2 regions of the Paraburkholderia sp. BR10937 genome follow, and region 2 is predicted to be linked to the other one. Evidence: predicted binding sites of a transcription regulator. Region 2 holds the regulator's gene; the other holds the start of a gene.

Region 1 (5,335 bases), on a different contig from region 2:
GCGCACCGCGAGCGTCGAACCCGTCAGCGTGAGTTCCGCGTCGACGGTGCCGAGCTTCGGCAGCGCAAGCGTGAGCCGCGTGCGCCATGGGATGTCGTCGGCGTCCACACCGCCTGCGCCCGGGTGCGGGTCGCGGGCATCGTAGTCGTCCTGCTGGATGCTCCAGTCCACCCGCACGCCCGGCCACGCCTCGCCGTTCCAGCGAAACTCACCGGTCGCGAGCAGATCGAGCTGCTGGCGCACGAGCGGGATCACGGCCGGATGGACCGTCGGCCCGGCGGCCTGCGCGGCGGCCTCGTGCATGGCGGGCAACAGGGTGTCGGCCAGCGTCGCGCGCGCCTGGGCCTGGCTTGCGGCCGTTTCGCCGTGCGCATCGGCCAACCCGGGGAAGGCGCGCGCCAGTGCGGCATTGAGCGCGTTGGCCGCGTTCTGGGCATTGCCCGCTTCGCCGCGCGCGGCGCCCGGCGCGTCGGAGAAGGTCTCGGTCCATTGCACGTCGTCGATGTCGTCGCCGGCCGGGCTCCAGTCGAGCGGCAGTTGCGAGTGCGCACCGAGCAGACGGTTCTGCGGCTCGTCGGCAAGTTCGGCGGGCGAGAGCTGGCCGCGCAACCATTGCGCGAGGTGGGCTTCGTAGAAGAGCCCGCTCGAGCTGACCGTCTGCGCGAGCGACGCCGCGAGCGCGGCGACCGGGCCGGCCTGTGCGGCGGCGGTTTGTGCCGTTTGCGCAGTCTGGGCGGTTTGCCCGGCTTGCGGGTTTTGCGGGGACGCCGTCTGCGCGGAAGCATCGGTTCCGGCGTCGGCCGCTCCGGCCAGCGCCTCGCTGGCCAGACCCTGGGCCGCGAGCGCCACGTCAGCGAGCAGCGCGGCTTGCGCCGCCTGCGCCTGCTCGCCGGCGAGACCCGGCAGCGGCAAGGTGGCCGCGCCGCCGGGCGCCGCCTCGGCGTCGGGGCTGGCCCAGAGCGGCGCGCGGCCCACCACGGCGGGCGTCGCTTCGCCGCCCGAGCGGATGATGGCGTCGAGCGCCAGCGCAACCGCCGAAAGCACGGTCTCGGTCGAGTCCTGCGTACTGCTGGTGCTGGTTGCGGCGTCGGCGAGCGCGGCGGTGCCCGTGGCGAGCGCGGAGACGCCCGTCTGCGCCGCGCCGGAGGCGCTCTGCGGCCCGACCGGCGTGAGCGCCGCGATGCGGCTCGCGAGGAGCGCGGCGGCTCCGGTGTCGATTCCGTTCATGGTGTTCCGGATCTGCGCACGGCGCTGAGCTGCCGGTTCATGGGGCGTTGCGCGCCGTTGCCTCGCGAGGCGCCACGCGCCGCGCTAGCGGGCTCCGTAGATTTCCTGCAAGACCCGCGCAGGCTGCACGGTGCCGTAAAAGAGTGCCGAAAGCCGTGCCATGCAAGGGCTTGCGAGATCGCGAATGGCGGCGTCGTCGGCGAGGATCTGGCGGATCAGCTCGTACTTGCGCGCCCGTTCGGTAACCGTGAGCCGCACCACGGCTTCGGCGTCCTTCAAGGCATCGACGAGGATCCGGTACTCCTCCTGCAAGCCGATCAGATCGTTCCAGTGCGCATCGCGCGCCGCGTGGAGCATCTGCTCCGACACGGCCGCTATCGCTTCGTAGCGGGCGAAGTAGTCTGCTTTTGAAATCATCTCATCAATGAGCCGGACGCTGACGCGGATGCCTGTTCGGCCATCCTCGCCACTTCCGGCGCTATCCCCAACCAGGCTTCTTCGAGCGTAGCCAGCAGTCGATCGACCTCGACCAGCATGGTCTCGCTCTGTTTAATATTGGCTTCCAGCAGGCGCTTCGTCATGTAGCTGTACAGCGCATTCAGGCGTTGGGCGATCTCGCCGCCGGCCTCGACGTTCAACGCGAGCTGAAGTCCGCTCTCGATAATCCGGATCGCCTTGGCGATCGCCTCGCAACGCGGGCCGACGTTGCCGGCCTGCAAATGCATACGTGCCTGCGCGATGGCCTGGCGCGCTCCCTGGTACAGGAGAACGATCAGCTTGTGCGGGCTCGCGCCCATGACCCCCGTTTCGACGCCCACACGTGCATAGGCGTTAGCTCCAGATTGGGCAGGGGAAAACATCGGCGCTTCTCCTTGATACGTTTGGCTTGAATGCGGTCGTCCGACGCGCTGTGCAAGCACGAGCGACGGACTCTTCTAGCCGGGTTATCGGATCGTAGGGGAAGAAGCTTTAGCGCGTTGAGCGGGCGAAGGCTTCGGGCACCGTCACACCTGGATCTGCATGATGTCGGTATAGGCGGCCACGAGCTTGTTGCGCACCTGCAGGCCGAACTGGAAGCCGATGTTGGCTTTCTGCATGTCGACCATGACGTCGTTGAGCGACACGTTGTTCGCGCCCAGTTCGAACGCCTGCGACTCGCCAACGGCCTTCTGCTGGGCGTCGCTGATCTGGTCGAGCGACGACTTGAGCGCCGCCGCGAACCCGCCGGCCGTGGCCGCGCCCGACTTTTCGTCGGCTGCGGTGGGGCCGCCGGCCGCCTGGGTCGCCATCGACTGCATTTGCGCCAAGGCGGACGTGAGCGGGGATACTGGCACGGTCATGTTTGCTCCACGAAAAGGGGACAGCAGGGTATTCCGGGGACGAGCCCCAGGGCCGGAGTGGCAGCGTTTGCGCAGCAATTCTGCGGGCCCGGCCGAGACGGCGCACTGACAGGATGCCGAATCTGGAGGAGAGCATAGCAGCGGGTCTGTTTCGGCAGCCCCGAAACTAGGGGGAAAACCCGGCTCTATTCGCGCAATCGGCTTGCCAGTGGCCCCGGATAATGCGTCACGTGAAAGTCTCCGCCATGCAAGGCGAGACCTGGAAGCCTCCGGAGATACCCGTCGCATGGATTCGACTGCCAATTCTTTGATCAACCCCGACGCCCGCATGGGCCTCGCCACCTCTGGCGCGGGCGCCGCGCCCGGCGCTGGCGCGGGCGCAGGCCTGGGCGGCGCGGATGACCTCGGCGGCGGCTTCGCGCAACGCCTCGGCTCGCTCTCGTCGCTGCGCAACGTGCGCGGCAACCCGCGCGCGCCGCTCATTTTTGCCGTGGCGGTGCTCGTGGCCGTGGTCGCGGGTCTCGTGCTGTGGTCGCGCGCGCCCGACTACAAGGTGCTGTACAGCAACCTGTCGGACCGTGACGGCGGCGCCATCATTACTGCGCTCCAGGCCGCAAACGTTCCCTACAAATTCTCGGACGCCGGCGGCGCCATTCTCGTGCCGGCCGAGCAGGTCAACGAAATGCGCCTGCGCCTCGCCTCCCAGGGCCTGCCGAAGAACGGTTCGGTCGGCTTCGAGCTGATGGACAACCAGAAGTTCGGCATCAGCCAGTTCGCCGAGCAGGTCAACTACCAGCGCGCGCTCGAAGGCGAGCTCGAGCAAACGATCCAGTCGATCGCGAGCGTGAAGTCGGCGCGCGTGCATCTGGCCATTCCGAAGCCGTCGGTGTTCGTGCGCGAGCGCGAAGCGCCCTCCGCCTCGGTGCTCGTGAACCTGTATCCGGGCCGCATCCTCGACGACGGCCAGGTCGCCGCGATCACGCACATGGTGGCTTCGGCCGTGCCGGACCTGCCGGTGCGCAACGTGACGGTGGTCGACCAGGACGGCAACCTGCTCACCCAGAGCGCCACGGGCGTGGGCCTCGACGCCTCGCAGCTCAAGTACGTGCGCCAGGTCGAGCACGACACCCAGGCGCGCATCGACGCGATCCTCGCGCCCCTGTTCGGCGCCGGCAACGCGCGCTCGCAGGTGAGCGCCGACCTCGACTTCTCGAAGCTCGAGCAGACCTCCGAAGCCTACGGTCCGAACGCCAATCCGCAGGCCGCCGCGATCCGCAGCCAGCAGCAGAACATTTCCACGGAAATGCAGCAAAGCGGCGCGGGCGGCGTGCCCGGCGCGCTCACGAACCAGCCGCCGCAGCCCGCCTCGGCGCCCATCAGCGCGCCTGCGGGTGCGAACGGCGCGTCGGCGCCGGTGCCGGTCTCCGATCATCGCGACACCACCACGAACTACGAGCTCGACAAGACCGTGCGCCACTATCAACAGGCGCCGGGCGACGTGAAGCGCCTGTCGGTCGCCGTGATCGTGAACTATCAGCCGAAGGTGGACGCCAGGGGCCACGCCACCATGCAGCCGCTCGACGCGCAGAAGCTCGCGCAGGTCGAGCAACTCGTGAAGGACGCCATGGGCTACGACGCCAGGCGCGGCGACTCGGTGAACGTGGTGAACGCCGCGTTCCAGACCGAAGTCGACCCGAACGCGAACCTGCCGTGGTGGCGTCAGCCCGACATCCTCGCGCTTGCCAAGCAGATTGCGACGTGGCTCGGCATTGGCGCGGTGGCTCTCTTCCTCTACTTCGTGATGGTGAAGCCGGCGCTGCGCCGCGCGTTCCCGCCGCCCGAGCCGGTTGCGCCCGCGCTGCCCGGCATGGCCGACGGCGAGCCGCTGCTGCTCGACGGTCTCCCCGAAGCGGTGCGCATTGGCGGCACCGGCGCGGAAGGCGAAGACAACGCGGAAAGCGAAGCCGCCCTGCTCGCCTTCGAAAACGAGAAGAACAAATTCGAACGCAACCTGGAATACGCGCGCAACATCGCGCGCCAGGATCCGAAGATCGTCGCAACCGTCGTGAAAAGCTGGGTGAACGATGAACGCTGAAGGCGCAACCAAGAGCGCGCTGCTGCTCATGTCGATCGGCGAGCAAGAGGCCTCCGAGGTCTTCAAGTTCCTCGGTCCGCGCGAAGTGCAGAAAATCGGCGCCGCCATGGCGGCGCTCAAGAACGTCAAGCGCGAAGAGATCGAAGTCGTGCTGCAGGAATTCGTCAAGGAAGCCGAGCAGCACACCGCCTTCTCGCTCGACTCGAACGACTACATCCGCAACGTGCTCAACAAGGCGCTGGGCGAGGACAAGGCCGGCGCGATCATCGACCGCATTCTGCAAGGCGGCGACACGAGCGGCATCGAAGGCCTCAAGTGGATGGATTCGGGGTCGGTGGCCGAGCTCATCAAGAACGAGCACCCGCAGATCATCGCGACGATCCTCGTGCACCTCGACCGCGACCAGGCCTCGGAAATCGCTTCGTGCTTCACCGAGCGCCTGCGCAACGACGTGCTGCTGCGGATCGCGACGCTCGACGGCATCCAGCCGCAGGCGCTGCGCGAACTCGACGACGTGCTCACGAACCTCCTCTCGGGCAGCGACAACCTCAAGCGCAGCCCGATGGGCGGCATCCGCACGGCGGCCGAAATCCTCAACTTCATGACGAGCCAGCACGAAGAAGGGGTGATCGAGAACGTCCGCCAGTACGACGCGGAACTCGCGCAGAAGATC
Region 2 (17,471 bases):
AAAGGCCTTGCGTAAGACGCCAGGCCGGCAGCAATCCAGCGCCATTCCAGCAACAGACGACCGGCGGCGGCATTGGCCGCTCACCTCATCAGGGGCTTAGCTTGAACATTCGCAAATTCATCGGTGGCACCAGCCGCGACGCGTTACGGCTCGTACGCGAAGCGCTGGGTGCGGACGCCGTCGTTCTGTCGAACCGTACGCTCGACGACGGCAGCGTCGAAATCGTCGCGCTCGCGGACCGCGATCTCGCGGCGATCGCGCCGGCCGATGCCGCCGCCGCGCAAGGCCTGGGTGGCCTCGTGGCGCAGGGTGGTCAAGGCGCCCCGTTCGCGCAGCCCTCGGCCGCCATGACGCAGATGTCGCGCGCGCCGCGCAGCGCGCCTGGCGCCGCTCCCGCGGCGCTCGCCGCCCCGGTCGGCAGTGCCAACCCCTACGCGAGCGGCATGCCGGACGTGTTCTCCTCGGTGTTCGGCGCGAGCCCGGAAGTGGGCGTCGAAAACGGCGGCGCAAGTGCCGATGCCGATGCCGATGGCGACCACGCCGCCGACACCGCCGTCTCGCTCGGCAAGGAAGCGGCGGCCGCGTCGGCCGCCATTACACCGCTTTCGGCTTCGTCGCCGTCTTCGCGTGCCGCGGCGGGACAGCAGGCCGCGCGATCGGCGATGCCGCCGACGCTGCAAGCCGCGATGCAGCCGGCGCAGTCGCAACAAGCCGTCCCGCATGCCCATTCGCCGCTGCAAATGGCGCTGCAGGCCGCGACCGGGTCGCTCGCCTCGCCGGCCTTTGCGCCATCGTTTGCGTCCACGGCGCCGACCGCCAACGCAAACGCCCAGGCCGCCGCACGCGAAGCCGCCGCGCGGCTCGAACAGGCCGCCGCCGCGTCGGCGGGCGACACACCGCGCACGATGGCCGAATCGAACCCCTGGCTGATCGACCACGCCCGCCGCATCGCGAACCAGCAGAACGCGCCGCGCGTGCCGGGCATGACGCCCGCCGCCGCCGCCGCGCGCGGCCTCGGCAGCGTCGCCGACCCGGTGTTGCCGCCCGACGTCGACGCCAGCACGCCCGACTGGGCGCTCGAGGCCGCTCATGTCGCCGCGCGCCGCGCCGCGCAGCGCCTCGGCCACGGTCCGGAAGCCGCCGGCCCCGCGCCCGGCAGCCGCAATGCGCAAGGCGCCGATGCGGCGCAAACCGTGAGCGAAGCGATCCGCGCGCGCATCGAGCAGGTCGTCAACGAAACCGTGATGAACGAGCTCGCCTCCATGCGCGGCATGATGGAAGAGCAGTTCGCCGGCCTCCTGTGGGGCGAGCGCCAGCGCCGCAGCCCGGTGCAGGGCGCGCTCACCAAGCAGCTGTTCGCTGCGGGCTTCTCGGCGCAACTCGTGAAGATGATGATCGACCGCCTGCCCGACGTGCAAACCGAAGAGGCCGGCATGGAGTGGCTGCAGTCGGTGCTCGAATCGAACCTGCCCGTGCTCGAAGACGAAGAAGCGCTCATGGAGCGCGGCGGTGTGTTCGCGCTGATGGGCCCGACGGGCGTGGGCAAGACCACGACCACGGCGAAGCTCGCCGCGCGCTGCGTGATGCGCTTCGGCGCGAGCAAGGTGGCGCTGCTCACCACCGATAGCTACCGGATCGGCGGCCACGAGCAACTGCGCATCTTCGGCAAGATCCTCGGCGTTTCGGTGCACGCGGTGCGCGACGGCGCGGACCTCCAGCTCGCGCTCACCGAACTCAAGAACAAGCACATCGTGCTGATCGACACGATCGGCATGAGCCAGCGCGACCGCGCCGTGGCCGACCAGATCGCCATGCTGTGCGGCGCGGGCCGCCCGGTGCAGCGCCTGCTGCTGCTCTCGGCGACCAACCACGGCGACACGCTCAACGAAGTCGTGCAGGCCTACCAGAGCGGCCCGGACAACGCGCCGCTCACGGGCTGCATCCTCACCAAGCTCGACGAGGCGACCAACCTCGGCAGCGCACTCGACACCGTGCTGCGCTACAAGCTGCCGGTGCATTACGTCTCGACGGGCCAGAAGGTCCCCGAGAACCTTTACGTGGCGACGCGCCGCTTCCTGATCCGCAGTGCTTTCTGCATTCCGCGAGAGAGTTCGCCGTTCGTGCCGCACGAAGACGATATCCCGGCGCTCCTGTCGGCACTCTCGACGCGTTCGAATTCGCAGGCTCCCGAGGTCAGGTTTGGATAAGTTCGTAATCGATCAGGCAGAAGGGCTGCGGCGGCTTCTCGCGCGTGAAGGCTCGCGCGTGGTCGCAGTGACGGGCGGTGCAGGTTCGCCGGGACGCACGACCGCGGTGGTCAATCTCGCGGCGGCGCTCACCGCGCAGGGCAAGGACGTGCTCGTGATCGACGAGTGTCTGGGACCCCGCTCGGTCTGTGCGCTGGTGGGCGGTGTGAGGGGCGCAGGCAACTTCGCCGCCGTCATGCGCGGCGAGCGCACGCTCGACGAAGCCGTGGGCCGTCATGCGCTCGGCTTCGGCGTGCTGGCCGCCTCGCGCGACAACCGTGCGCAGTACACGGCCGCCCAGCTGCAGAAGGTCATTTCGGGTCCCGCGGACATCGTCCTGATCGACGCGCAGCTCGACGCCGATGGCGCGCTTTCGCCGCTCGCCATGCACGCGCACGACGTGCTGATCGTGATGCGCATCGGTGCGCAGTCGATCACGGACGCCTACGCGTGCATGAAACGGCTGCACTTCGCCCATGCGATCGCGCAGTTTCGCGTGCTCGCGAATCATGTGGCGAACGCCAGCGACGCGCAGGCCGCGATCGAGAACCTCGCGGGGGTGGCGAGCCGCTACCTGAGCGTGTCGCTCGAAAGCGCCGGCAGCGTCGCCGCCGATCAGCACATGGCGCAGGCGCTCAGGCTCGCACGCTGCATCGTCGATGCGTTTCCGTCGACGGCCGCCGCGCGCGATTTCCGCCACGTGGCCGCCGAACTGCCGCATTGGCCGATGCGACCCGCGGTCTCGGCGTGCTCGCCGGCCACGGCGCGCACCAATGCACTATTCGGCGCGAAGGACGAAGAACATGAAGCGGCGGGCCACGCACCCGCCGACGATCTGGACGACGCGCCGCAAGCCGGCGTCCAGCCCCACGCTACCCATGCAACAAACGCCGCACACAGCACGCTCGCCGCGAACGCCGATTCGTTCGTTGCGGCCGTGACGGGTGTGCATCCCGCACCCAACGCAACATCCGCGTCCGCGCCGTCCCATGTGGGCTGGCGGACCGATACGCCCGCGCAGCGGACGTCGCCGCAGCACGTCTGACGTGCGCACGACGACGCCAATCAGGGAGATGAGAAGTGGAGAGCACGATGTATAACGCTCAAGGAAAAATTTCGCAGGCCGACGTGCTCGCGAAGTACGCGCCGCTCGTCAGGCGGCTCGGCTTGCAGCTCGTCGCCAAGATGCCGGCGAGCGTGGACCTCGACGACCTGATCCAGGCCGGCATGATCGGCCTGCTCGACGCGGCCAACCGCTACAAGGAAGATCAGGGCGCGCAGTTCGAGACCTATGCGAGCCAGCGCATTCGCGGCGCGATGCTCGACGAGCTGCGCAGCAACGACTGGCTGCCGCGCAGCCTGCGCCGCACCTCGCGTGAAGTGGAAAGCGCGGTGCACAAGGTGGAGCAGCGGCTCGGGCGCTCGGCCAGCGAAACGGAAATCGCCGAGCATCTGAGCATGCCGCTCGACGAGTATCAGAGCATGCTGCAGGAACTGCACGGCAGCCAGCTCATCTACTACGAAGACTTCGACCGTTCCGCCGAGGACGAACCGTTCCTCGACCGCTACTGCGTCGATCATTCGGACCCGCTCTCGGCGCTGCTCGACGACAGCCTGCGCGGCGCGCTCGTCGAGGCGATCGACCGGCTGCCCGAGCGCGAGAAGCTGCTCATGTCGCTCTATTACGAGCGCGGCATGAACCTGCGCGAAATCGGCGCGGTGATGGAGGTGAGCGAGTCGCGCGTGTGCCAGCTGCACAGCCAGGCGGTGGCGCGCCTGCGCACGCGGCTGCGCGAGATGTCGTGGGCCGGCCAGGAGAATTGAGGCGGTAGACGCTCCGCGCGGCTGCCAGCGCGAGCCGGAGTGCAGTTGCAGTGAAAGAGCCGGGGTCGCGAGAGCGCTTCGGCTTTTTTGTTGGTGGATTGGACTCGCGCAAAACAAAAAAGCCGAAGCATCATTGCTTCGGCTTTTGTCTTTGGGCGAACGACGTGCGTGCGCGCTTACAGCCCGAACGCCGGCAGCCGCCCATCGGGACCGTACAGCATCGAGCCGTTGCCCGTTTCGCCGCGCAGGATCGAGAGCGCGCGGCGGTTATGTTCCATGCGCGTGCGAATCATCATGCCAATGGTGAGATTCTTGCGGCGCGCGCGCTCGGTCGAGCCTTTGAGCAGCGCCCACTGGCTTGCCAGACGCGCGTCGCCGTCGCAGGCCATTTCGATGCCCTTGCGGCCGCCCGGCAGGCCGAGGCCGGCCAGTTGCGCGTCGCGCGCCTTTTCCAGGCCCGCGAGACGCTGCGTGAGCGTGGTCTTCTGCTCGACGATCTGCGGCAGCGCCTCCATGCCGTCGGCCGACACGAGCGCCTTCTCTTCATAGGCGAGCAGCGACGCGAACGCCTCGACCGTGGCGTGTTCGTCGATCAGTGTGGCCAACAGGGCATCTTTCATTGCAAGGCACCAAAAAAAGCGAGGTTTGCGCGGCGCTCGCGCATCGGGCGTCAGTTGCCCGACGTCGGCTTCATGAGGTCGCGCGCGGTCTGGATCACGCCGTCGGCGATCTTGCCGGAGTCGATCTGCAACGTGCCGTTGCGGATCGCGTCCTTGATCGACTGCACGTGCGCCGTGTCGATGTCGGCCGAACCGCTCGCCGCGAGCGAGCGCATCGTCGACGAGAGCGACGAGAGACTCACGTTCGCGCCGCCTTGAGCGGCGGCGGTCGTGCTGCCTGCCGCGCCGGAGGTGGCCGCGGTGTCGGTGCTTATGCCGGTCGAATCGGCTTGCGAGCGCGCGAGGCCATCCTGCCGCGTGCGCGGATCATTGCGGGTGGAGGAGTCAACTTTCACGATGGGCGTTCCTGATCGATTTGACCTTGATAACGGCACAGGTCGGGCCGAACTTTAGCCGAAAATCCCACCGTTACATGCTGTTACGTGTGCTGGCGCACCAAGCCGGAAACGGCCGGATCGGGCCGCCGGACGGGGCTCAGCGCGCCCTGATCCGGCCCTTGTCAGCGCTTACCGGCCCTAGATCTGCACCTGCACGGTACCCGCGTCCTTGACCACGCCCGAGATGATCTGGCCGCCGCTCGTGCGCACGCGCACCTGCTGGCCGGGCTCGGCGTTGTTGAGTGCGCTGCCCTCGGCGGAGATCGTGAAGTTGCTGCCCACGGCGATCACCTTGACCGTCTGTCCGATGACCACCGAGGCGGCGCTGCGCAGCATGTCGGTGCGCAGCGGCAGTCCCGCGGAAATGCGCGCGAGCGCGACGGCGCCGGTCGCCTGGTTGGGATCGGTGATGATGGTCTGCGGCAGGTTCGCGAGGTCGCCCGCGCGCGGCATGAAATCGGCGGCCGAAAGCGCCTCGCCCGCGCCGATCTGGCGCGAGGCCACGTAGTAGGTCACGTCGACGGCAATGCGCGCGCTCACATAGAGCGTCCACGGCTTCGCGCCGATGCAGCGCACGCCCACGGTCGTGTGGCCATAGGTGCGTGCGCCCGGCGGCATGAACGGCTCGAGTGAGGTGCAGGCTGCGAGGCCACGCGGAAACACCGGCGCGACCGTGACGCTCACGTGGCCCGGCAAGCCTGCCGACTGCTGCTGCAGGAAGGCGAGCGCGGCGGCGCGGATCGATTCGCCGTCCTGCTGGCCGGGCGGCGTGGCTTGCACGTTCGTGGCGACGGCGCTGGTATTAGGGTTCGGCGGCGCGCTGGTGCTTGCGCTGGCAACCGGCTTCGCGCCCGCGAGCGCCGCTGCGCCCGCGTCCACGACCACCGGGGCGACGCGGTTCGCGGCGGTAGACAGGTTCACGCGCTGCAGCGTGCCCGCGTTGTTCGCATTGGCCGCCGGCACGCGCATGGGCTGGGCGCCCGCGCCCGGCGCGGGAACCGTGACGATGCGCGGCGCGTCGCCCTGGGGCGCGCGCTCGCCGGGACCCGGAATCGTGATCATGCCGTTCGACTCGACGCCCGCTCGCGCATCCTCGGGCACGCCGTGCGAATTCAGATCGGCGTAGCTGGCCGCGCGCAGCGGCGCGGCCTCGCTGGCGGGAGCATTGCTGGCCGCAGCCGCGGCGGGCTTCTTCGCATTGCTGGCAAGCAGCGCGTTCATCTGCGCGGCGTCGGCGCCCGCGCGGTCGCCGGGGCCCGCGATGAAGATCTGGCCGCCGGCGGCTTCAGGTTGCGCCGGCGTTTGTGCATGAGCGAGCGCACTGCCAAGGGCGCAGGCCAGCACGCACGTCCAGGACGCGCGCCACGACAGCGCGCGCGCACGCCGCTCCAGGCCGGCGTGCGGCCTACGGAAAGGGGCAGTCTGCGGCATTGTCGTTCTCCATCGAATGCATTGACACGCCTCGCATTCTAGGCGGCGGCCCCCGCGCGCTTGCGTCGAATAGAGGGGCGCTTTACCGGCTATTCGTCCGATTGGTTCTTGCCACCCCCGCCTAATATTCCACTCCATGCGCAAAGGCCTTCGGACCACGCGCCTAACGTTTGCGCCGGTTTTCTCGCCGATGGCGAGCCCGCCGCGCTCACGCCGAATCCTTTTTCGTTTTACGGAGAACGCCCGATGCTGGACAAACTCGATGCCGAATTCGCCTTTGGGCGCGAAGCGCTCGATGTGCGCGCCACGCGGCAGGCATTGATCTCTTCGAACATCGCGAACGCCGACACGCCGGGCTACCAGGCGCGCGACGTGGACTTCGCGGCGTCGCTCGCCGGCGCGCTGCGCCAGCAGGGCGCCGGCGGCACGGTGGGCATGAAGGCCACCTCGGGCGGCAACGCCCAGCCGCTCGCCATGGCGCAGCCCGCGGGCGTGACGAGCGGCATGCAGATGGCGTCCACGGAATCGGGCCACATGGCCGGCGACGCGAAGCTGATCCCGACGGGCGGCCCGGCCGACACCTACAAGAGCCAGCTCATGTACCGCACGCCGGTGCAGCCCGCGCTCGACGGCAACACGGTCGATCTCGATACCGAACGCGTGCAGTTCGCCGACAACGCGCTGCACTTCGAGTCGGGCATGACGGTGGTCTCGCAGCAGATCAAGACGATGCTCTCCGCGATCACCTCGGGTTCGAGCTGATCGCCGCTCGCAGCGCAGCCGGAAAACGCAGTAACGAAGCCATGAACGACCAACGCGCGCGTGACGCGCACCTGATGTGAGGTCAACGAAACCATGCCATCCCTGATGAACATCTTCAGCGTTGCGGGCTCCGCCATGACGGCGGAATCGCAGCGTCTGAACGTGACGGCGTCCAATCTCGCCAACGCCGACAGCACGACCGGCCCCGACGGCCAGCCGTACAAGGCGAAGCAGGTCGTGTTCGCGGTGAACCCGCTCGGCGGTGCGCGCACGGCCTCGGGCCAGCAGGTGGGCGGCGTCAGGGTGACCGGCGTGGTGGACGACCCCACGCCCATGAAACAGACCTACGACCCCGACAATCCCTCCGCCAACGCGGACGGCTACGTGACGATGCCGAACGTCGATCCGGTCCAGGAGATGGTGAACATGATCTCGGCGTCGCGCTCGTACCAGGCCAACGTCGAAACGCTGAACACGGCCAAGACGCTGATGCTCAAGACGCTCACGATCGGAACCTAAAGCGGGAAACCTGAAGCACGGCACGCAGCAGTCAGTACGGACACTGCAGTACATACAGAGACCAGCGGGCGCGAAATGAAGCCGCGCCCGCCACCACCACACGCCAAAGCACGAAGCGCAATCGAGGGAGAACGCGTTGAGTTCCAGCAACACAACCATCGGCGGCAGTACCGCCACCGTGTCGCAGCAACTGCTCGACACCATGAACGGCACGAGCTCGAGTTCGTCGTCGGCGTCGTCGAGCGGCACGAGCGCGAGCGACCTGCAGACCACCTTCTTGCGGATGCTCGTCGCGCAATTGCAGAACCAGGACCCGACTAATCCGATGGACAGCTCGCAGATGACCTCGCAGCTCGCCCAGATCAACACGGTCTCGGGCATCCAGCAGCTCAATACGTCGCTGTCGTCGCTCTCCACGCAGCTTTCGGCGGGCCAGAACGCGCAGGCTGCGCTGCTGATCGGCTCGACCGTGCTCGCTCCGGGCAGCAGCGCCGCCGTGTCGAGCGGCAGCGCGCCGCAGCTCGGCGTGACGCTGCCTTCGGCGGTGTCGGACGTGAAGCTCACGATCACCAACTCGGCAGGCCAGGTCGTCAACACGCTCGACCTCGGCGCGCAGTCGGCCGGCACCGTACCGGTCACCTGGAACGGCAAGGACAGCTCAGGCAACACGGTCGCCGACGGCACCTACACGATCACCGCCAGCGCGACCACCAACGGCCAGTCCGCTACTGCCACCGCGCTCGTCGCGAGCAAGGTGCAGGGCGTGGTCCAGCAGTCGGACGGCACGGCGAGCCTCTCGCTCGCCAACGGCAAAACGGTCGCGCTTTCGAGCGTCGGCGCCATTCTCTGAACACGATAAAGGCGGAGTAGACAAACATGGGCTACCAGCAAGGATTGAGCGGCCTCGCCGCGTCGTCGAACGACCTCGACGTGATCGGCAACAACATCGCCAACGCGAACACCGTTGGCTTCAAGCAGAGCACGGCGCAGTTCGCCGACGTCTACGCGAACACCATCGCGACGTCGGTGGGCAACCAGATCGGCCTCGGCGCCTCGCTGCAGACCGTGCAGCAGGACTTCGCGCAAGGCACGATCAGCACGACGGGCCAGGCGCTGAACGTCGCCATCAACGGCAACGGCTTCTACCAGATGTCGAACAACGGCACGATCACGTATTCGCGTAACGGCGTGTTCCAGCTCGACAAGAACGGCTTTATCACCGACGCGTCGGGCAATGACCTGATGGGCTATGCCGCCAGTTCGACCGGCGTGATCAATACCGCGCAGACCGTGCCGCTGCAGGTGCCGACTACCAACATCGCGCCGGTTGCGACCAAGAACATCACGGCGCAGCTGAACCTGAACGCGCAGGCCACGACGCCGACCACCACGACCTTCAGCGAAACCGACTCGAAGAGCTACACGTATTCGACGTCGGTCACGGCCTACGACACGCTCGGCGGCACCCAGACGGTCAACATGTATTTCGTGAAGGACGCGACGAGCGGCCAGTGGGACGTGTATGCCGGCCAGGCCGGCTCGGTGTCGAAGCTCGGCACGGCACAGTTCAGCTCGGCCGGCGCGCTGCAGAGCATCACGGCCAGCGCCCCGGCAACGACCAACGGCACTACGTCGTTCACTTTCAGCATTAACCCGACCGACGGCTCCACGACGCCCCAGTCGCTGACGCTCGACCTCGCGGGCACGACCCAGTACGGCTCGGCCAACGGCGTGAACAACCTCGCCCAGGACGGCTACGCGAGCGGCACGCTCTCGAACTTCTCGATCGGCGCGGACGGCACCATCACCGGCAACTACTCGAACGGCCAGACCATGTCGCTCGGCCAGATCGTGCTCGCCAATTTCAACAACCCGAACGGCCTCCTGAACCTGGGCGGCAACCAGTTCCAGCAAACGGCGGCATCGGGCGTCGCGCAGGTCTCCACGCCGGGCAGCACGAACCACGGCACGCTCACGGGCGGCGCGCTCGAAGCGTCGAACGTCGACCTGACGAACCAGCTCGTCGACCTGATCACGGCCCAGCGCAACTACCAGGCGAACGCGCAGACCATCAAGACGCAGCAGACCGTCGACCAGACGCTGCTGCAGATGTAACGCGTCTAACCACGTACCGGGCACATCATGGACCGACTGATCTATACCGCGATGACGGGCGCGAGCCAGGCGCTCGAGCAGCAGGCCGTCGTCGCGAACAACCTCGCGAACGTTTCGACCACGGGCTTTCGCGCGCAGCTCGCCAACTTTCGCGCCGTGCCGATGTCGTTCGGCGACGGCTCGACGGTGAACGACCAGACCACGCGCACCTACGTGCTCTCGGCAACGCCTGGCTCGGACATGACGCCCGGTGCGATCTCGCATACCGGCAACCCGCTCGACATCGCGATTCAGGGCCAGGGTTTCATGGCCGTGCAGACGGCCGACGGCAACGAGGCCTATACGCGTGCCGGCAACCTGCACGTCGATGAAAACGGCCAGCTCGTCACGGCCAACAACCTGCAGGTGATCGGCGGCGGCGGCCCGATCGCGGTGCCGCCGGGTTCCGCGATCACGATCGGCAAGGACGGCACGGTTTCGGCCATCGCGCCGGGCAGCCCCGCCAACGCGATCGCCATGATCGACCAGATCAAGTTCGTCAACCCGCCGGCAGGCGCGCTCACGCGCGGCGACGATGGCCTGTTCCACACGTCGGACGGCAACCCCGCCGACGCGGACCAGACCGTCCAGGTCGCAACCGAGTCGCTCGAAGGCAGCAACGTGAACCCGGTGGCGGCGATGGTCTCGATGATCACCAATGCGCGCCAGTTCCAGATGCAGACCAAGCTGCTCCAGAACGCCGACCAGAACGAGCAGAGCGCGAACCAGCTGCTCAACTTCAGCTAAGCCATTTCAAGTTAAATGAAGGCCGCCTCACGCCGCGCGCGAGGCCGGACCGGGAGAAAGACACCGTGAACCGATCGCTCTACATCGCCGCCACCGGCATGAACGCCCAGCAGGCGCAAATGGACGTGATCTCGAACAACCTCGCGAACGTGAGCACCAATGGCTTCAAGGGCTCGCGCGCGGTGTTCGAGGACCTCATGTACCAGACGCTGCGCCAGCCGGGTGCGAACTCGACGCAGCAAACCGAGCTGCCTTCGGGCAGCCAGGTGGGCACGGGCGTGCAGCAGGTGGCGACCGAGCGTCTCTACACGCAGGGCAACCTGCAGCAGACCGGCAACTCGAAGGACGTGGCGATCAACGGCGCCGGCTTCTTCCAGGTGCAGATGCCGGACGGCACCACGGCCTACACGCGCGACGGCTCGTTCCAGACCAACGCGCAGGGCCAGCTCGTGACGGCGAGCGGCTACCAGGTGATGCCGGCGATCACGGTGCCCGCCAACGCGACCTCGCTCACCATCGGCAGCGACGGCGTCGTGACGGTCACGACGCCGGGTTCGGCCAACAACACGACCATCGGCACGCTGCAGCTCGCCATGTTCATCAACCCGACCGGCCTGCAGTCGAACGGGCAGAACCTGTTGTCGGAAACGGCATCGTCGGGCGCGCCCACGGTTTCCACGCCGGGCCAGAACGCTTCGGGCACGCTCAACCAGGGCTACGTGGAATCGTCGAACGTGAACGTCGTGCAGGAACTCGTGAACATGATCGAGACGCAGCGCGCCTACGAAATCAACAGCAAGGCGGTCACCACTTCTGACCAGATGCTGCAAACCCTCAGCCAGATGCAGGTCTGAGGTCTCCCTGGTTAATCAAGTCGGTGAAGAATATGTCGCAGTCCGTTCGAAACCATCCTCGCATCCGCGCGCGGCATCCGGGCAATCCCCGGGCGCTCGTGGCGGCTGTGGCGCTCGCGATGCTGGCGGGCTGCGCCTACATTCCCAACCGGCAGCCGATCACGCAGCAGCCCATGACGGCCGTGCCGCCCCCGCCGCCCGTGAACACCTCGCCTGGCGCGATCTACAACCCCGGCTACGCGGGGCGGCCGCTCTTCGAGGACCAGCGTCCGCGCAATACCGGCGACATCCTCACGATCGTCATCTCCGAAAACATCAACGCGACCAAGTCGTCGGGCGCGGCCACCAAGCGCGGCACCAGCGCGAGCTTCTCGGGCACGGCGAACTTCCTGCCGGGCTTCTTCAACCGCGCGAACCTGAATACGACGGGCGCGAACCAGTTCGACGCCACGGGCGGCGCGAACGCCTCGAACACGTTCACGGGCGTCATCACCGTGACCGTGACGAACGTGCTGCCCAACGGCAATCTCGTCGTGTCCGGCGAGAAGCAGATGCTCATCAACCAGGGCAATGAATACGTGCGCTTCTCCGGCGTCGTCAATCCGAACACTGTTGCCGGAGACAACTCCGTGCTCTCGACCGACGTCGCCGACGCGAAGATCGAATACTCCGCGAAAGGCGTGATCGACGAAGCCGAGACGATGGGCTGGCTGCAACGCTTCTTCCTGAACATCGCGCCATGGTAAAGATCCGCTTCCATCATTCGCGCCGCTCGCGCGTGAAGGACGTGCTCGCCGCCCTGGGCGTGGCGTTGGGCTTCGTGCTGGCCTGCGGTGCGCTCGTCGCCTACGCGACGCCGGCGCGCGCCGAGCGCGTGAAAGACCTCGCGACCTTCCAGGGCGTGCGCGACAACCCGCTGATCGGCTACGGCCTCGTGGTGGGTCTCGACGGCACCGGCGACCAGACGACCCAGGCGCCGTTCACCACGCAGACGCTCGCGAACATGCTCGCGAACCTCGGCATTTCGATCAACAACACGTCGAGCTCGTCGGGTTCCTCGTCGACGCTCAACAACATGCAGCTGAAGAACGTCGCCGCGGTGATGGTGACGGCGGTGCTGCCGCCGTTCGCGCGGCCCGGCGAGCAGATCGACATCACGGTGTCGTCGCTCGCCAATGCCAAGAGCATTCGCGGCGGCACGCTGCTGCTCACGCCGCTCAAGGGCGCCGACGGCCAGGTCTATGCGCTCGCACAGGGCAACGTGGCGGTGGGCGGCGCGGGCGCCTCGGCCAACGGCAGCAAGGTGCAGGTGAACCAGCTCGCCGCGGGCCGCATCGCGGGCGGTGCGATCGTCGAGCGCGCGGTGATCTCGCCGGTCTCGCAGCAAGGCGGCCTGCTCACGCTGACCGTCAACGACATGGACTACGACACGACGCAGCGCATCGTCTCGGCCGTCAACAACATGTTCGGCCCGGGCACGGCCTCGCCGCTCGACGGCCGCACGATCCAGGTGCACGGGCCGGCCGATCCGGCCTCGCAGGTGGGCTTCATCGCGCAGATCCAGGACCTCAACGTGAATCCGGCCACGCCGGCCGCGAAGGTGATCCTGAACGCGCGCACCGGTTCGATCGTCATGAACCAGATGGTGACGCTGGAGAGCTGCGCGGTCGCGCACGGCAATCTCTCTGTCGTCGTGAACACGCAGACGGCGGTGAGCCAGCCCGGCGCGTTCTCCAATGGCCAGACGGTGGCGACGCGCCAGTCGCAGATCCAGCTGAAGCAGGACAACGGATCGCTCAAGCTCGTCACGGCGGGTGCCAATCTCGCCGAGGTCGTGAAAGCGCTCAACGCGCTGGGCGCCACGCCGGCGGATCTGATGTCGATCCTGCAGGCGATGAAGGCGGCGGGTGCACTGCGCGCCGACCTCGAGATCATCTAAGGGGTGCAACTTGGATAATACGAAGAACGTCGGCGGCGGCAGCCTCGATCTCACCAACCGCTTCGCGCTCGACGTGCAGGGCTTCGACTCGATGCGCGCCGCGGCGAACGCCTCGCCCCAGCAGGGCGTGAAGATGGCCGCGAAGCAGTTCGACGCGGTCTTCACGCAGATGATGCTCAAGAGCATGCGCGACGCGACGCCCGACGACGGCCCGCTCGACTCGCATGACGGCGCGCAGTTCACCTCGATGATGGACCAGCAGCTCTCCCAGCAGATGTCGAACAAGGGCATCGGCGTGGCGAACGCGATGCTCAAGCAGCTCATGCGCAGCATGGGCGGCGCGGCCGGTGCCGATGGCGCGGGTGGTGCCGGTGGTGCGGGCGGCGTGGCGGGCGCGATCTCGGGGCTTTCGGGCAAGGACGCGAGCGAGGGCAACCTCGCGATGCTCAACGCGCTCGGCCGGGCCTACGGCAACGCTGCCGCCAACGGCGCGCTCGCCAACGGCTCGGGCTACAGCGGCAACAGCGCGCTCACGCCGCCGGTCAAGGGCAACGGCGACGCCTCGGTGGACGCCTTCGTCGACAAGCTCGCCAATGCCGCGCAGCAGGCCAGCTCGACCACGGGCATTCCGGCGCGCTTCATTCTCGGCCAGGCTGCGCTCGAATCGGGCTGGGGCAAGCGCGAGATCAAGAACGCCGACGGCTCGACGAGCCACAACGTATTCGGCATCAAGGCGAGCAAGGACTGGACCGGCAAGACCGTCTCGACGGTCACGACCGAGTACGTGAACGGCCAGCCGCACCGCGTGGTGGAGAAGTTCCGCGCCTACGACTCGTACGAAGACGCGATGACCGACTACGCCACGCTGCTCAAGAACAATCCGCGCTACGCGTCGGTCATCAACGGCTCGAAGAGCGCCGAAGGCTTCGCGCACGGCATGCAGCGCGCGGGCTACGCCACCGACCCGCACTATGCGAAAAAGCTGCTGACCATCATGCAGCGGATGGCCTGACGATCGACCCGACGGCCGCCGCCGCGGTTGACGTCAATTAGGCAGCCGCAAACGTTGCCTCGGCGCCGTTGCCGGAAGAAGCTGCGCACGCGTGTTTCATGCAGGGAAAAGGCACATTTTTTTTACGCCCAATCCCTAAATTTTTCGTAATGTCTGCCGCTAATGCAGGCGAGATGGAAAAGCAATCCGGGCGGTCAGACCGCCCGAACGGCGCGTGCGGAAAGGGTCCGCTCCCGCGCCGGCACGTTCACGAATTTCCGGCAGGCCGATGAATACCGTTCAGTCGAATCCACAGGAAGCAGGCGAGGGTGCGGAAGGCTCCCACGATTTTGGGCGCCGCAATCCGCTCGAGATCGGCGTCCAGCTACGCAATCTCGTCAATCGCGGCGACTTCCTGACCCTCCAGTATCGCGGCGGACAGCTCGTCACGCGCATTCTGGCCGTCAACGGACGGGAGCGCACTTTCGTGTTCGACTGGGGCGCGATGCCCGAGCAGAACGCGGGTGTGCTCGCCGCGCCCGAGTGCCAGTTCCACGCCTCGCCCGACGGCGTGCGTGTGGAGTTCAAGACGGCGACGCCGCGGCGCACCGAGTTCGAAGGGCACCCCGCGTTCGAAGCCGACTTCCCCGAAGTGCTGTTCTACGTGCAGCGGCGCGAGTATTTCCGCGTCGACACGCCTGTGCTCGAGCCGTGCATCTGCCGCGGCGAGCTGCCGAGCGGCGGCCCGCGCTTCGCGTACGAGGTGCATGACCTCTCGCTCGGCGGCCTCGGGCTGCGTACGACCGAGGAGCGCGTCGCGGATCTCGCCATGGGGCTCGTGCTGCCCGACGTCGAGCTCGACCTGCGCGCGCACGGCAAGCTACGCGTGGATCTCGCGCTCGTCGTGCTGCGCTTCATCGATCTGCCCAACGGCGACCGCCGCTATCACATGGGCTTTCGCTTCGACGCGCTGCCCGGCGCCGCCGAGAATACGCTGCAGCGCTATATCACGCAGCTCGAGATGAAGCGCCGCGCGCTCGCGCGCGTCTGAGCGGCACCGCCTCACCCGCACGATCCGCCACACCCTGGCCGGCGCAGCGCATGCTGCGCCGGTTCGCCCGCCGCGCGGCAGCCGCGCACGCGCTCACTCGCTAACGTTTTCGTCCCCATCGGGCGCTCAATTTTTGCAGTGCGTTGCCGTTATACCGTGAGTACACCACGCGGTTTGCCAGGGGGCAGGCCGCTTTCGAGGATTACGCATGTCCAACATTTTCTCGATCGGTCTGAGCGGCCTGCAGGCGGCGCAGATTGGTATCTCGACCACCGGCGAGAACATCAGCAACTCGACCACTGCGGGCTATACCGTCGAGTCGCCGGTGTACCAGGAATCGGCGGGTCAGTACACGTCGAGCGGCTATATCGGCAGCGGCGTCACCACCGCGACCGTGCAGCGAGCGTACAGCCAGTACCTCACGACGGCTGTCAACAATGCGCAGACGGCCAGCAGCTCGTACACGGCTTCGTACAACCTCGCCACGCAGCTCTCGAACCTCGTGGGCAGCCCGACCTCGGGCATCGCCACGGCGATCACGAACTTCTTCACGGGACTGCAGAACGTCTCGAATTCGCCTTCGGATACCGCAGCGCGGCAAACCGTGCTCTCCGACGCGCAGACGCTCGCCACCCAGATCAACGCCGCAAGCCAGCAGTACGACGCGATGCGCCAGAGCGTGAACACGCAGCTCACGAGCGCGGTCTCGCAGATCAACACCTACACCCAGCAGATCGCGAGTCTCAACGCGCAGATCACGTCCGCGAGCTCGAGCGGCCAACAGCCGAACCAGCTGCTCGATCAACGCGATCAAGCCGTGGCCAATCTCTCGAAGCTGGTCGGCGTCCAGGTCGTGCAGGGCAGCACCGGCTACAGCGTGTTCCTCGGCAACGGCCAGCCGCTCGTGGTGAGCAGCCAGAGCTACAACCTCGGCACGCAGCCGTCGAGCACCAACCCGTCGGAGCTGGCCGTGACGTGGCAGGGCCTGAACGGCGCGAGTGCCGCGTCGCAAGGCACGCCGCAGGTCCTGTCGTCGGCCGCGCTGCAAGGTGGCACCGTTGGCGGCCTCGTTTCGTTCGTCTCGTCCACGCTCGATCCGGCGGAGTCGCAACTGGGCGCGATCGTGACGAGCTTCGCCGCGCAGGTGAACTCGCAGAACGCACTTGGTCTCACGCTCTCGGGCGGCGCGGGCGGCAATCTGTTCACGGTGGGCAACCCGCTCGTCACGGCCAGCTCGACGAACGCCAGCACGTCCGGCACGGTGAGCGCGACGCTCACGAACAGCACGCAGCCGCTCACCGACAACTACAAGCTGAGCTACGACGGCACGAACTGGAACCTCACCGACACGACGACGAACTCGCTGGTCGCGACGCAGCCGAACGGCACCGCGCCCATCACGATCGGCGGCTTCTCGATTACGCCTTCGGGTTCGGTCAGCGCGGGCGACTCGTTCATGATCCAGCCGACGGCCGGCGCACTCGCGAGCTTCTCGGTCGCGACCTCCGACCCCGCGGCCATCGCGGCGGCCACGCCGGTCGTCGTTTCGGCGTCGACTACGAACGCAGGCACGGCTACCGTGACGCAAGGCGCGGTGGGCACAGGCTATTCGACGACTAACCTGCCGGTCACGCTGACGTACAACTCGACGTCCGGCACGCTGACCGGCCTGCCCAACGGCACGACGGTCACGATCACGACGCCGGGGTCGACGACCACCAGCACCGTGACGATCAACAGCGCCGCGACGCCACCGGTGACCGGCGTGCCCTACAACCCGACCACGGGCGCGACCTTCACCATCACGAACCTCACGGATTCGGCCGGCGCGAACGCCACCGCGACCAACGTGAGCTTCACGATGACGGGCACGCCCTCGAACAACGACACCTTCAC

What was found. Region 2 encodes FliA, which starts transcription of late flagellar genes. Its sites were predicted from a motif close to CTAAAGTTTNNNNNNNNNNNGCCGNTA; they were not measured.
Region 1: a site for FliA is predicted at 2,173-2,199, ahead of fliS (flagellar export chaperone FliS). Genes of this name have one in related genera too.

Annotation. Positions count from the first base shown of each region.
Region 1 covers NZ_JBFRCL010000071.1:358-5,692, reverse strand. Annotated here, with positions in the region: gene AB4Y44_RS36800 (flagellar hook-length control protein FliK) at 1-1,227, opposite strand, end outside; gene AB4Y44_RS36795 (flagellar protein FliT) at 1,312-1,644, opposite strand; gene fliS (flagellar export chaperone FliS) at 1,641-2,087, opposite strand; gene fliE (flagellar hook-basal body complex protein FliE) at 2,232-2,567, opposite strand; gene fliF (flagellar basal-body MS-ring/collar protein FliF) at 2,854-4,662, shown strand; gene fliG (flagellar motor switch protein FliG) at 4,652-5,335, shown strand, end outside.
Region 2 covers NZ_JBFRCL010000087.1:10,528-27,998, reverse strand. Annotated here, with positions in the region: gene flhF (flagellar biosynthesis protein FlhF) at 102-2,207, shown strand; partial or broken gene AB4Y44_RS39595 (MinD/ParA family protein) at 2,200-2,982, shown strand; gene AB4Y44_RS39590 (RNA polymerase sigma factor FliA) at 3,339-4,070, shown strand; gene AB4Y44_RS39585 (flagella synthesis protein FlgN) at 4,247-4,690, opposite strand; gene flgM (flagellar biosynthesis anti-sigma factor FlgM) at 4,741-5,085, opposite strand; gene flgA (flagellar basal body P-ring formation chaperone FlgA) at 5,266-6,558, opposite strand; gene AB4Y44_RS39570 (flagellar basal body protein) at 6,805-7,320, shown strand; gene flgC (flagellar basal body rod protein FlgC) at 7,414-7,839, shown strand; gene AB4Y44_RS39560 (flagellar hook assembly protein FlgD) at 8,042-8,689, shown strand; gene flgE (flagellar hook protein FlgE) at 8,716-9,954, shown strand; gene flgF (flagellar basal-body rod protein FlgF) at 9,982-10,740, shown strand; gene flgG (flagellar basal-body rod protein FlgG) at 10,806-11,594, shown strand; gene AB4Y44_RS39540 (flagellar basal body L-ring protein FlgH) at 11,627-12,340, shown strand; gene AB4Y44_RS39535 (flagellar basal body P-ring protein FlgI) at 12,334-13,533, shown strand; gene flgJ (flagellar assembly peptidoglycan hydrolase FlgJ) at 13,544-14,545, shown strand; gene AB4Y44_RS39525 (flagellar regulator YcgR PilZN domain-containing protein) at 14,814-15,575, shown strand; gene flgK (flagellar hook-associated protein FlgK) at 15,784-17,471, shown strand, end outside.